3 regions of the Streptomyces sp. NPDC005141 genome follow, and region 1 is predicted to be linked to each of the others. Evidence: riboswitches for the same ligand, from Rfam matches in the RefSeq annotation. Region 1 holds a riboswitch; each other region holds the start of a gene.
The links. A riboswitch is a leader RNA that binds a small molecule or an ion and turns the genes downstream of it on or off. The one in region 1 is predicted to bind cyclic di-AMP.

Region 2: another riboswitch for cyclic di-AMP. It lies ahead of ACWD68_RS00745 (M23 family metallopeptidase); the one in region 1 lies ahead of ACWD68_RS17405 (C40 family peptidase).
Region 3: another riboswitch for cyclic di-AMP. It lies ahead of ACWD68_RS31405 (NlpC/P60 family protein); the one in region 1 lies ahead of ACWD68_RS17405 (C40 family peptidase).

The regions. Positions count from the first base shown of each region.
Region 1 is NZ_JBSFYW010000019.1:55,718-60,373, forward strand. It holds gene ACWD68_RS17395 (ATP-dependent Clp protease proteolytic subunit) at 50-685, shown strand; gene ACWD68_RS17400 (hypothetical protein) at 693-998, shown strand; cyclic di-AMP (ydaO/yuaA leader) riboswitch at 1,366-1,529, shown strand; gene ACWD68_RS17405 (C40 family peptidase) at 1,533-2,006, shown strand; gene ACWD68_RS17410 (LysE family translocator) at 2,150-2,803, opposite strand; gene ACWD68_RS17415 (LysR family transcriptional regulator) at 2,930-3,868, shown strand; gene ACWD68_RS17420 (ATP-binding protein) at 3,978-4,433, opposite strand; gene ACWD68_RS17425 (helix-turn-helix domain-containing protein) at 4,645-4,656, shown strand, end outside.
Region 2 is NZ_JBSFYW010000001.1:175,618-180,273, forward strand. It holds gene ACWD68_RS00730 (bifunctional acetate--CoA ligase family protein/GNAT family N-acetyltransferase) at 1-646, opposite strand, end outside; gene ACWD68_RS00735 (HPr family phosphocarrier protein) at 821-1,102, shown strand; gene ACWD68_RS00740 (GntR family transcriptional regulator) at 1,327-2,022, opposite strand; gene ACWD68_RS00745 (M23 family metallopeptidase) at 2,220-2,984, opposite strand; cyclic di-AMP (ydaO/yuaA leader) riboswitch at 2,997-3,157, opposite strand; gene ACWD68_RS00750 (M16 family metallopeptidase) at 3,372-4,656, opposite strand, start outside.
Region 3 is NZ_JBSFYW010000052.1:29,182-33,837, reverse strand. It holds gene ACWD68_RS31420 (beta-glucanase) at 185-883, shown strand; gene ACWD68_RS31415 (alpha/beta fold hydrolase) at 1,716-2,342, shown strand; gene ACWD68_RS31410 (hypothetical protein) at 2,414-2,644, opposite strand; cyclic di-AMP (ydaO/yuaA leader) riboswitch at 3,101-3,273, shown strand; gene ACWD68_RS31405 (NlpC/P60 family protein) at 3,282-4,656, shown strand, end outside.

The sequences.
Region 1 (4,656 bases):
TACGTCCTGTACATTTTTTACATACGTCGAACCAGAGGAGGCGCTCGACATGACCAGCCCGTCCGCCCGCCATGTCCTGCCCGAGTTCACCGAACGCACCGGCACGGGACACCGGACGCAGGATCCCTACTCGAAGCTGCTCAGCGAGCGGATCGTGTTCCTCGGGACGCCGATCGACGACATCTCGGCGAACGATGTGACGGCCCAGTTCATGTACCTCGAACACCAGGCGCCCGAGCAGGACATCTCGCTCTACATCAACTCCCCGGGCGGCTCCTTCAGCGCGATGACCGCGATCTACGACACGATGCAGTTCGTGACCTGCGACGTCGAGACGGTCTGCCTCGGCCGGGCGGCGTCGGCCGCTGCCGTTCTGCTGGCCGGCGGAACTCCGGGCAAGCGGCTCGCCCTGCCGGGAGCCCGCGTCGTCATCCACCAGCCGTCGGTCCCGGAGCCGATCCAGGGGCAGGCGAGCGATCTGGCTCTTCAGGCCGACGAGTTGGCACGCACCCGCGAGACGCTGGAGGAGATGCTCGTACGGCACACGGGACAGAGCCCGGAACGGGTCGCGGCGGACATCCAGCGGGACAAGATCCTCGACGCGCCGGCGGCGCTGGCCTACGGGCTGATCGACCGGATCGTCCCGAGCCGCAAGGCCTCGCGCGAAGCCCCCGGCGCGAGGTGAGCGGCCGATGATCCCGGACCTCCCCCCGCTGCCCGCGCTGACCCGCGCCGAGGCCGAGCTGATCGACCGCTACCTCGACGTGGTCGACCTGCTCGGCCGGATCAACCCGGCCCGCCCCGGAGACACCTATCGCGGCCTGAGGGCGGCTCAGGCACTGGTCGGCAAGGCGACGGCCCTGCGGGACGCCCTCGCGCTGATGCACCAGCGGGGCGAGAGCGAGGTGCACGCCCCGACCCTGGCTCAGGCCCTGCGGGTTCTCGACGGAGAGCGGCGGGCGGCCCGGGTCACCGTGCCGCCCGAGTCGGGCAGTTGACGCACCCACACCCCGGAGCCGATCCACGCCGAGACTCCGCGCCGTCCGGCCCGGGACACAAACGGACCGGATGGTGTACCCCCTGATGGCGTAGCGAACGATCCTTTCTGCGACCCGTTCAAGTTGCGCAACACGCGGAGCAGAAAGGCGGGATGAGCCCTTCGTCGCAGGTGCGGGCATGGCCGGTGTCCCCAACACCCGCTCGAACGGAGGGGTGTCCACCCGAACGGGTGAGTGGTGAGTAAGCCCACAAAACACCGGTTCCGCTCGGTTTTCCCGACACTCATGAGTGAAGATCCCTCCGACGACAAGCCCCCGCCACAGCGGCGGGGCGGTCCGGGCGGACGCCGAGTCCTGCCGCCGCCCGGATGACCGGTCGACAGATGTGCATCGGCAGGAGTGGAGGACCCAGCACGACGGGCCGCCGGAGCAATCCGGGCGGTCCTTGGGGTGAAGCCGCAGCAGCGGCCGGGCAACTTCGCCAGCCCGAATCCGACAGGTCATCCTTCACAGGCGGCTGACGAAGGGTTGCGCATGACTGCGCTCAATCGTGTCCCGTCGCTGTGGACCCGGGCCGGTACGGCCTCGGCGCTCACCATCGCCGCCGTGGGCGGCAGCCTCGTGGTCCCTGGCGTCGCTCCGGACGCCCAGGCGGCCACACCTGCGACGAAGGCACTCCAGGTCGCGGCGTCCAAGCACGGCGCCCCGTACAAGTGGGGCGCCACGGGACCGCACCGCTTCGACTGCTCCGGGCTCACGCTCTACTCGTACAAGAAGGCAGGCAAGAAGCTGCCTCGTACGGCCGCGGCGCAGTACAACAAGACGCACCATGTCTCCGCCTCGCACCGCAAGGCCGGTGACCTCGTGTTCTTCCACTCGGGCCGGAACGTGTACCACGTCGGCATCTACGCCGGGAAGGGAAAGATCTGGCACTCCCCGAAGACCGGGGACGTGGTGAAGCTCCAGAAGATCTGGACGAGAAGCGTCTGGTACGGCAGGGTCAGCTGACTCTGTCCCAGGGGCGGCGGCCCACGCCGCCGCCCCTGGGGCCACCTGGCTCGCGAACGTGGGCGACCCGGCCCTGACCGGTCTCTGATTCCCCCTGACCGCCGGTCCGGCCCGCACGCCCGCCTCGTGACGAGACGTCCGGTTCAGCTCCGCAGCGGCTCCAGCACCAGGACGAGGCCCAGAACGGTGAGGGCGCCCCCGGTGACCCCCTCCACGGCGCGTGCGGCCCGCGGCCCGCGCAGCCACCGTCCGAGCCTGTCCACCAGCAGCGCGACCGCCGGGAACCACAGCAGGGCCAGAACGACCACGATGAGCGCCAGCAGCAGCGTCCGCGGCATCGCCGGGCTGCCCGCCGGAACGAACTGCGGCAGCAGGCTGAGGAAGGTGATGGGCGCCTTCGGATTCAGTGCGTTGGTGACGAAGCCCTGCCGCAGCGGGCGCGCACCCGCGAACGCCGCACCCGCCACCGCCTCTCCCGGACGCGGGCCCACCCCGTCGGACACCACCCCGCGCGGACGCCCCAGTGAGCGCAGCGTGCGCAGGCCCAGGTACAGCACATAGGCACCGCCGAGCAGCTGGAGCGTCCGGAACAGCGCCGGTACGGCGGTGAGGACCGCGGCGACCCCGGCGACGGCGAGCGCGGTGTGGAGCAGCAGCCCGCCCGCGATGCCGAGGGCGCAGGCGACTCCGGCCCGGCGCGAGACGAGGGCGTTGCGTACGACGACGGTGAAGTCCGCGCCCGGCATGGCGACCATGCCCGCGGCGACGCCCGTGAAGGCGACCAGCTGTGCGTCCATGCCCCCAGGTTGCCCGGCCCGGGCCTTCAGCAGGTATGTCGAATATCCTGGGCGGGCCTTAAGCAATCGTTTAGACCTGGCGGTCCTTTGCGTCCGGCGCGGTGCCGCCGGACCCGGGAGGGCTCCATGTACGACCCGACGCGGCTCGCGGCGCTGGTGGCGGTCGCCGAGGCGGGTTCGATCACCCGGGCCGCCGAACGCCTCGGGTACACCCCGCCGGCACTGTCCCAGCAGGTGGCGAAGCTGGAGCGGGAGGCGGGGGCGACGCTGCTGGTGCGCTCCCATCGGGGGACGCGGCTCACCGGGGCGGGTGAACTGCTGGTGGCACGGGCCCGCCGGGTCCTCGACGAGATGGAGCTGGCCCGGCACGAACTGGCCCGTCTGGCGGGACTGTCGGGCGGCACTCTGCGGCTCGGCACCTTCCAGACGGCGGGCATCCATCTGCTGCCGCCCGTACTCAGCGCCTTCCGCCGGGCCCACCCCGACGTGGAACTCGCGGTCGCCGACTACGAACCTCCGCACGGGATCGCGGCGGTGGCCGCCGGCGAGGTGGATCTGGCCCTCACACACACCTACCAGCCCGCCGCACCGGTCCCGCTGCCGTCGTCCGTGGGCATCGAGCCGGTCCTGGTCGAGGAGCTGGTGCTGGTGACCGCTCCCGGGCACATCCTCGCGGGCGGTTCGGCGCGGCTGCCGCTCGCCGAGCTCGCCGGGCAGCCGCTGATCAGCATGGCCCCGGACCACCCGCCCCGGCAGGGTGTGGAGGCCGCGCTCGCCCGGGCGGGGGCGACGCCGGCGGTGCTCGTCGAGACTCCGGGGTACGCGCTGGTGTGCGCGCTGGTCAGCGCCGGGCTCGGGATCGCGGTCGTGCCGGAGATGGTGGCGGCGACCGCGGCGACGCCGGTGGGGACACGCTCGCTGGAGCCGGGAGATCTGCGCCGAACGATCTCGGTCGTCCACCGGACGGATGTGACAGCCCCCGCGGCCGACGCGTTCCGTGCCCTGCTGCGCGGCGCGTTCGGGCGGGCCGGACAGCACCGGCCCGGCAGTCGGGCGGACGGCTAGGCCCTGTCCGGACGGCCGGCCTGAAAGGACTTGTCCGAACGGCCTGAACGGACTTGTCCGAACGGCCAGCCCGAAGAGCCTCTTCGAACGGCTTTTCCGAACGCAGGCGTCATGGCTCTTGGCCCCCGGCCGTCACAGGCTGGACCGGTGCCGGCCACGGGAGTTCGATGGAGACCGTCTTGCCGCCCTCCCGGGTCGGCCGGACGGTGAGTCTGCCGCCGCATTCGGCGGCCAGCCAGCGGATGATCACCATGCCGCGGCCGTTGTCCTGCTGAACGGCCGCGGGCAGCCGCTTCGGAAAGCGCGGATGGCTGTCGGTGACTCCGATGCGCAGGTGCTCCTCCCGGTCGAGACATACGTCGACCGTGAAGGTGGGCGACTGCCCGAGCGTGTGCTGGACGGCGTTGGTGGCCAGTTCGGACACGATCAGCCGTACTGTTTCGGCGACTTCGGAGTCGCACGGCAGGCCCCATTCGGCCAACACCTCGGCGACGAATTTACGGGCCGTGGAAACCGAGACGGGTTCGCTCCGCAGCGTGACGGATGCTTCCTGGTGATCTGCCATGGCGACGTCGTCCCTTTCCCACGGGACCGGAGCCCGACACCGAGCGGACGGTTCGAGTACGGTCCCGGACTGGTGCTTGCGCCAGACTGCCATTACCGGGCGGGTCACGGGTGCGATCCACCGAGTAATGCATATATCTGTCGCTCGATGCGGTGAACTCTGCGTCGGCAGAGCGTATTCGGGCGACTTGGAGGGGGTAAGGAGAACAGCCATGCAGCACGGT
Region 2 (4,656 bases), on a different contig from region 1:
CGACCGAGCCGGGGGCGAGCAGCCGCTGCACGGACCGGGCCTCGGCGCGCTGTTCCCGCGCACGCTGCACGGCGAGCGACCGGTCGGTGGGTTCGAGGTCGAACTCCAGGCGTACGACGCCGTCCTCGAAGCTGCGCTTCTGGGTGTACCCGGCGTCCGTGAACACCTTGATCATCTTGTTGTTGGCGGGCAGCACCTCGGCGGCGAAGCGGCGGATGTCGCGTTCACGGGCCACGGCCCCGATGTGCTCGAGCAGGGCCGAGGCGACGCCGCGGCCCTGATGGGCGTCCTGCACGAGGAAGGCGACCTCGGCCTCGTCGGCGGGCGAGGACGCGGGCAGGCCGTCGGCGTCGATCCGGTCGTAGCGCACGGTGGCGATGAACTCGCCGCCCACCGTGGCCGCGAGACCCACCCGGTCCACGAAGTCGTGGTGGGTGAACCGGTGGACGTCCTTGGCGGACAGGCGCGGATACGGCGCGAAGAAGCGGTAGTACTTCGACTCGTCGGACACCTGCTCGTAGAAGCTGACCAGGCGTTCGGCGTCGTCCACGGTGATGGGCCTGATGCGCGCGGTGCCGCCGTCGCGCAGCACCACGTCGGCCTCCCAGTGAGCGGGGTACTCGTGCCGGTCCGACGAGGTCTGCATGGGCCCCAGAGTACGGCTCGCGTAGGACAACGGCGCGAGGCAGTCTGTGGAGACGGACGCCGGAGCGAGACCGCGGTCCGCCATCACCGCGGACGGACGAAGGACCGCCCGGGCACGCCTCACGATATGGGACACTGGTCTAGACAACCCGGAACACCCGAAGGGCAGCATCACATGGCTGAGCGCCGCGTCAACGTCGGCTGGAACGAGGGCCTCCACGCCCGCCCCGCCTCCATCTTCGTCCGGGCCACCACGGCCTCCGGCATCCCCGTGACGATCGCCAAGGCCGACGGCAACCCCGTCAACGCGGCCTCCATGCTCGCGGTCCTCGGCCTGGGCGCCCAGGGCGGCGAAGAGATCGTCCTCGCGTCGGACGCCGAGGGCGCGGACGTCGCTCTCGACCGTCTGGCGAGGCTCGTCGCCGAGGGGCTCGACGAACTCCCCGAGACCGTCTGAGCCCACAAGGCACCCGGGACACCTACGGCTGAGCCGCGCCACCCCTTCTCCGGGCGGCGCGGCTCAGCCGTTTTCCGTACCCCGTTCAGGAATTCCCCGGCGGAACGCGCGACCCGCGCCGCACGGTCACGAGAATAGCGCTCGCCGAAATTCCTGGCGCGCGAACAAAAGGGCATCAGAAATAGGCCCCTGCCGAATATCCCTCTTTGTATACGGCGCCCGTGTTAATGACGCGGGCCCGTCATGTTTACGGGATGTTGCGAAGTTCTCACACGTTCCGGCCGATCTCCGCCGCCGGGAAAGCGGAGCCGGTGCGCGGTCGTCGCACGCTCGGCGTGCAGGGCCGTGATCGCGCGGGCCCGCTCGCTGTCGCCGCGGGCGACCGCGTCCACGATGCCGCCGTGCTCCGCCCAGGACTCCGCGGGATTGGCCGGCGCCTCCACCGAGTACATCCAGGCGATCTTGTGTCGCAGCTGGGCGAGTGTGGAGGTCAGCGCCGGGCTGCCGGACGCCTGTGCGAGCGTCTCGTGGAACCAGCCGCCCAGGGAGCGCAGATCCTCGCTGTGGCCTCTCCTGGAACGTTCCTGCCCCAGCCTGACCAGGCCCCGGAGCACCTTGAGGTGGGCCTCCGTGCGCCGCTGGGCGGCCCGCGCGGCACCCAGCGGCTCCAGCAGCATCCGCATCTCCAGGAGGTCCGCCGCCTCCTGTTCGGTGGGTTCCGCGACGCACGCGCCCGCGTGCCGGCGGGTGACCACGAAGCCCTCGGCCTCCAGCGTGCGCAGGGCCTCGCGCACGGGGACGCGCGAGACGCCGTAGCGCCGCGCGAGCAGTTCCTCGGTCAGCCGGCCGCCACGCTCGTAGACACCCGCGACGATGTCGTCACGGATCGCCGTGCATACCGAGTGCGCCGGAATACGCATGACCGGACCTCCGCTTTAATCCCCGCGAAACGCCATCGATTGACGCTTGTTCAGTGACTCTATTGCAGGAAGCCGGAATTTCCGATGGCAGGCCTGAATCCATGGATATTTTTTGGACAGACGGCCTCGGGAAACGATGATGCCCCGGCTCGGTGAGCCGGGGCATCGAAAGCGGTGGAGAAGCGGCGAAGCGGTCGTCAGACGTTGACGCCGTGCGTACGCAGGTACGCGACCGGGTTCATGTCCGAGCCGTACTCGGCGGTCGTACGGGCCTCGAAGTGCAGGTGCGGACCGGTGGTGTTGCCGGTGTCCCCGGAGAGAGCGATCTGCTGCCCCGGAGTGACCGTCTGGCCCACGGACACACCGATGGACGAGAGGTGGCCGTACATGGTGTACGTGCCGTCGTGCATCTTGATCACGACTTGATTGCCGTAGGCACCGCCCCAGCCGGCCGTGACGACCGTGCCGGAGCCGACGGCGTGAACCGAGGTGCCGGACGCGGCGTGGAAGTCGACGCCGGTGTGGCTGCCGGAGGACCAGAGGCTGCTGCTGGCCTGGTAGCCGGTGGAGACGTACGAACCGGTGATCGGCATGACGAAGGTGTTCAGGCGCTTGCGCTCGGCCTCGCGGGCGGCGCGCTCCTTGTCCTCGCGGGCCTTCGCGGCCTGCTCGGCCGCGTGCCTGCGGGCGGTCTGCTCGGCCTTCTTCCGCGCGGCGGCCTCGTCGGCGGCGCGCTGCTGCGCGAAGGCCTGGGCGTCGATCTGGTCGGCGACCGAGTCGCCGATGATGACGGCCTGGGTCAGCCCGGTCTGCTCGACGGAGGATTCCGCGGCGAAGGCGGGGGCGGCCAGGGTTCCGATGACACCGGTGGTGGTCAGGGCCGCGACGCCGACGGCGCTCGTGGTCGTGCTGTGCACCCGGTTCGGACGACGATGCTTCCCGGTGCCACAGGTGAACGCCATGTAGGGGCTGATCCTTTCCTTCCCTCTCGCCTACCGGGTTAGCTGACGGGTTCGGAGCAGGAAGGTCTCCTACGGACTCCCTCCTGGGAGGGCGTCCGATTCACCCCAGGGACTACGTGTGGGTCCCCGGCTCCCCTGGCTCGCGCCATGCGGGGACTCGGCGATGACTGTCCGGTGCCGCGGGCGCGGCGCACTGCCTGACGAACAGCCGGACCGACGCTAAACGGGGTGTCATTCGAACAACAAACAGATCACGGTTTTTGTAGCGCATCCCACAGACCAGAAGGGCAACCTCCATACCAATACGGACATCTTGGGGACGGCTTCCGGGTAAAAGGGGGCCCTGGTGACTCTTCGGTCACCAGGGCCCCCTCGGTCGCGCGGGCTCTACTCGGCGGTCACCACGCTGACTTCACCGATTCCGAGCGCCTTGACGGGCTCCTCGATCTGCGCGGCGTCGCCCACCAGTACGGTCACCAGACGGTCCGTCGGAAAAGCGCTCACGGCGGCCGCGGTGGCCTCCACGGTGCCGGTGGCGGCCAGTTGCTGATAGAGCGTCGACTGGTAGTCGTCCGGCAGGTACTGCTCGACCTGGTCGGCGAGCGTGCTCGCGACGGCCGCCGCCGTCTCGAACTTGAGGGGCGCCACGCCCACCAGGTTCTGCACGGCGATGTCCCGCTCGGCGTCGGTCAGCCCCTCGGCCGCGAGGGTGCGCAGCACCTTCCACAGGTCGTCGAGCGCCGGACCCGTGTTCGGGGTGTCCACCGAGCCGCTGATGGCGAGCATCGCGACGCCCGTGCCGTCCGGCGCGGCGCGCAGGACCTGACCGAACGCCCGTACGCCGTAGGTGTAGCCCTTCTCCTCGCGCAGGACGCGGTCGAGGCGCGAGGTGAGGGTGCCGCCGAGGCAGTACGTGCCGAGCACCTGGGCCGGCCACACACGGTCGTGCCGGTCGGCGCCGACACGGCCGATGAGCAGCTGCGTCTGGACGGCGCCGGGGCGGTCGACGATGATCACGCGCCCGGTGTCGTCGGCGTTCACCGGCGGCACGGGACGCGGCTCGGCCGACGAACCGGTCCAGGAGCCGACTGTGTCGCCGAGCAGTTCGTCGAGGTCGACGCCGGTCAGGTCGCCGACGACGACGGCGGTGGCCGTCGCGGGGCGAACGTGCTTCTCGTAGAAGGCGCGTACGGCCGCGGAGTCGATCGTCTGGACGGTCTCCTCGGTGCCCTGGCGCGGGCGCGACATGCGCGCGCTCGCCGGGAACAGCTCCTTGGAGAGCTCCTTGGCGGCACGACGGGCCGGGTTGGCCGTCTCGTGCGGGATCTCGTCCAGCCGGTTGCGCACCAACCGCTCGACCTCGCTGTCCGCGAACGCGGGTGCCCGCAGGGCGTCACTGAGCAGGCCGAGTGCCTTGGCCAGGCGCGAGACGGGCACTTCGAGGGACAGGCGTACGCCGGGGTGGTCGGCGTGCGCGTCGAGCGTGGCGCCGCAGCGCTCCAGCTCGGCGGCGAAGTCCTCGGCCGAGTGCTTGTCGGTGCCCTCGGAGAAGGCGCGCGCCATGATCGTGGCGATGCCGTCCAGGCCCGCGGGCTCGGCCTCCAGGGGCGCGGCGAGGATGATCTCGACGGCGACGACCTGCTGGCCGGGGCGATGGCAGCGCAGCACGGTC
Region 3 (4,656 bases), on a different contig from region 1:
GTGCGCCGAGGTGCTGCGCTCGACCGGCTCCGCCGCGGCGCGTGATGGCCGGCCGGCACACCGGCGTGCCACCGGTTCACCCCGAAGGGTTGTTTCGCGGCAGGTCGTCGCGAACGTGGTGTGGGCGACGGTGCGGCGGGGAGAACCTGGGCCGTACGCGAACGCCGACACCAAGGAGCGCCGCGTGTCAGATGTCGTCTTCACCGCGGATTTCACCTCGGCCCGTCAATGGGTCGCGGGACATTCCTGGGCCTATCCCGACGGCGGTCCGGTCAATCCGGACGACGACAAGCTCGACCATCTGGTGGCCGACCCGGCCTATTGCCGGACGGGCCGCTTCAGAGCGACCCGGCGACCGGACGGCAGATGGAACGCGGGCCTGCTGACCACCGAGGGGAGCGCGGACGCGTTCATGGTCCGCACGGGAGACGTGCTGGAGACGCGGGTCAGGCTGCCCACCGAGACCGGCGCCTGGCCGGCCATCTGGACGTGGTGCGACGGCGGTCAGGAGATCGACCTCTTCGAGTACCACCCCGACAACCCCGACCTGCTGGAACTCTCCAACCATGTACGCGGCACCCACCGCTATTACCGGGACGAGGCCATCGGGCCGGGAGCCTGGGTAGACCTGGTGGTCGAGTTCGGCGCCCACCGTGTCGTGTGGTGGGTGAACGGGACCCGCGCCTTCGCCGACCGGCGCGGCGTGGGCAGGACCTGGCGGGCCTACCTCATCGTCAACCTGTCCGTGTGCGCGGGGCGTTACCACCCGGCGCCACCCCCGGAGATCTCCGAGATGGCGTTCGAGGTGGCCCATCTGCACGTCCGCAGGCCTCAGTTCGACGAGCCGTTCCCCGCGGTGGAGGACGTAGGCCTCCTCGACTGACGCCCGCCGGGCGGTGGGGCGGTAGGCGGTGGTCAGAGGCGGCAGGCAGCGGCTGTCGGACGTCAGGGCCGGCCATTCGGCAGCCCGCTTCCGTCATCCGGGGTCGCTCGTCGGGCGCTGTGACGTGGGCGGGCGGGGGCAAAGCGGGCAAGCCACCCACGGCCGAGGGGAATCGAGCCGCGACAAGTGCATCCGCCGCGGCCCTCGGCGCGGAAGTACGGCATCAGTAGCGGCGCTGCGCCCGTGCACGTCGTGCCGACGGGTGCCGAGGGCCATGACGAATCCGCAACCGGGGCGAGACGCCCCCGAGGCCGCGTACGTCAGTCACGTCGGCAGCTGCCGTACGTGCCGGCGGGAGTCGGGGCGTTGCCCGCGGGCCGAACGCCTGTGGCGTCTCTATCAGGAGTGGCGCAACGGCTACCGCGCCCGGCCCGAGACTACCGAGTGAGTCGCCGCCCCCGTCGGCACGCGCTCCGCGGAGCGGCACCGGACCTGTGACCCGGCTGTGACCCGGACTGTGGCCCGGACTGTGGCCTCTGGAACCGGGGCGCGGTCCGCAGGGCTCACCCGATCCTTGAGGACTGGTCGTGACCTCTCCCGGTCCGCCACCAAACCGTTGTCCCTTCGGCTACGGATATCCAGTGGCCGGTGGGACGATTCTTCCTCGGCCGGTGCGAGGCGTGGAGAGACGCCGTGAAGGTGAAGAGGTGCCATGCGAGGCTCAGCGCGGATGTCCGCCGGTGATGTGTCCCGGCCCGGGGCGACCGGGACACCCGCGGCGCTGGAGCCGTGTCGCGCCACCGGTCCGGGTTCGGGTCCGACGCGCGCCGCCGTGCTGATCCTTCACGGTGGCAGGGCGGACAGCCGGGCCCCGTCACGTCCGTGGCATGTCGCCCGTGTGCGCATGCGGCCCTTCGTACGTGCTGTGACGCGGGCGCTGCCGGACGAGGACGTGTTCGTCGGGCAGGTGCGCTACCGCCACAGAGGGTGGAACGGTGCGGACGCCGACCCTGTCGCCGACGTCCGGCAGGCGCTCGCCGAACTCGCCGATCTGGTGGGGGAGGTGCCGGTGGTGCTCGTGGGCCACTCGATGGGCGGTCGCGCCGCCCTGCGGGCAGCGGCCGCGCCGCAGGTCCGGGGCGTGGTCGCCCTAGCGCCCTGGTGCCCGGAGGGCGAGCCGGTGGCCCACCTCCGGGACAAGCGCGTGATCGTGCTGCACGGAGACCGGGACCGGGTCACCGATCCCGCGGCGTCGTTCGCCCTCGTCCGCCGGGCCGACGAGGCGGGCTCCGCCGCGAGCGCGGTGCGGGTCGAGGGCGGTGACCACGCGATGCTCCGACGCGCGGGCACCTGGCATCGGGCGACGGCCTCGACGGTCGCCGAGCTGGTGGCCCGGGGTGACGGTGGGCTCGGACCGCTCTCCGCCGAGTGGCCCGGCAGCGAACCCGGGGTTCTCTAGAACCCTGTCCGGCCGATCACGGCGGAGGAGACCGGCGCCCGCGTCTCCGCCGCGACCGACCGGGACAGGTCCTAGTGGCCGGTCGAGTCCAGCCGGTCGTCGGGGTCCGGGCCGGTGGAGAAGCCGCGGCGAGGGCCGGCCGCCAGTCGTGCGGCGGAGGCGGGGAGCGGGGCGCCCGTCGACGGATCCCAGCTGAGGATCCATTCGAAGTCGCGTTGCAGCCGACGGGCTTCGCTCCGGACGAGCGTGGGTATGTCGCCGCGTTCGGAGATCAGTTGGGCATAGATCGGCGCATCGTGCACGTGGGGATCCTCGACTCGCTCTCGTGGTCTTCCGTGCCTCGAAGGTACGGCCGGGACGTGGTCACAGCGGTGATCCGCCCAGCTCGGCCACAACCGGTCACGGTGTGACCATCGGGCGCCGTCGATGTCGAACGAGCTGTCAGGGGACGCCAGTTCCTTACGCACTTCCGACAGGCAGGGAGGGCGCGACCTGGTCCGCGGGACGCATGAGCGGCGGGGCGGGAGGGGCTGGACCAGGGCGGCCGGACGGGAAGAGAGTTCCGATCGCCCCCAACGGGGTTGCTCCGCCGCTGTTCTGAGTACGGCGCGTGCCCTCACCGTCGCCCTGCGAGGTCGTGCGATGAAGGTCACGAAAATGTATCGGACATCTGGGACGTGGATCTTCACATGGGGTGCACAACATGGCTAAGTTGGCGACCAGGCCGTCCGACTCCCTCCGGCGAAGCTCGCCGGGCGGCGCGGCCTCCGCCGAGTCCTGGCTGTCCCCGTGGCAGCCGGAGCCGGGGACCCACCGAACTTGGGGTGAATCGGCCCAACTGCCTCACAAGGCAAGGGCCGTAGGGCATACCTTCCGGAACCGTCCGCCCGAACCCGACAGCTAACCCGGTAGGCGGATGACGGAAGGAGTGCCACTCCCATGGCGCCGGAACGCACCCCGCCCACCTCGGGCACCAATCTGCCGAGCGTGCGGGACGCCGCCGTCGCGGCGATGGCCGTGTCGCGCGAGTCGACGCTCGCCCCCACGGGGAACGCCCAGTCGCCCGCCGGGCGCGCTGAGCCCAGCCGGGAAGAAGTCCGCCAACGGCTTTCGTCGCTCTACGACCAGGCGGAGAACGCCACCGGCAACTTCAACGCGACCCGCGCCCTGGCGAACCTCTCCCGCAAGCCCGACCGGCGAGCCGCCGGTCAGGGACGCGCGGATGTCGACCCCGCCCAGGCCGACCTGATGCGGCAGTGGTTCGACGGGGCGCGCTCCCGGCTCGGACCCTCGGCCCCGGCCGTGCTTCCGGCCGACAGGCAGCCGAGCCGCGGTCGGGAAGCCGCCCGCCCGACACAGGGCGCGAGACGTCCGGCCGATGGCCCGACGACATATCAGGTGGAGCAAGCCGGCCGCCCTGTAGCCGAGTTGACCGCGGCACCGGCACGAGAGCTGACCGCGGGTCCGACTCCGGAACTGACCGCGCGCCCCGTGCTGGAACTGACAGCGGGTCCGGCGGCCGAACTGACGGCCGGGCGCGGCCCGGCAGCAGCGGGGCCTGGGGCGGCGGTTCGTGCGGCCCTGCCGACGGCATCCGCTCCTGACGCCGCGTCGCAGCTGTCCCCGCTCCAGGTCAAGAAGGATCGTGCCCGGCGCCAACTGGCCGCCGCGCAGGCGCTGCTGTCGAGGCACATCGCGCGGCAGAGCATGCCGGTCGTGCAGGCTCCGGCGATGGAGTACCGGTCGGCCGTGGAGTACCGCCCGGCGGTGGAGGCGCCCCGGCCCACCTCGTTCGAGTCGGTTCCGTTGCCCACCTCGTTCGAGTCGGTGCCGCTGCCCGCGCAGTTCCAGTCGGCACCTTTGCCGACTACGTACGAGTCGGCACCGTTGCCCACCTCGTTCGCGTCGGCACCCCTGCCCACATCCTTTGAGCCGGCGCCCATGCCCACCTCGTTCGCGTCGGCACCCCTGTCCACATCCTTCGAATCGACGCCCATGCCCACCTCGTTCGCGTCGGCACCCCTGCCCGCATCCTTTGAGCCGGCGCCCATGCCCACCTCGTTCGCAGCGGCACCGCTGCCGACCTCGTTCGAGTCGGCGCCTCTTCCAGCTTCCTTCGCGTCGGCGGCCCTGCCCGTCGACGCCGGGTGGCGGCAGCCGTGGCCGGCCGGAGGCGACCAGCCCTGGCCCACGGCCCCCGCGCCCGTCGATCCGACTCCGGGGTTCGATATCGACAGCCTCACCCGTGTCGGCGCGGCTGCCGGCACCGTTGCCGCTCCCGCCGCCGCACCGGTCGTCGGATACGACAGCAGGG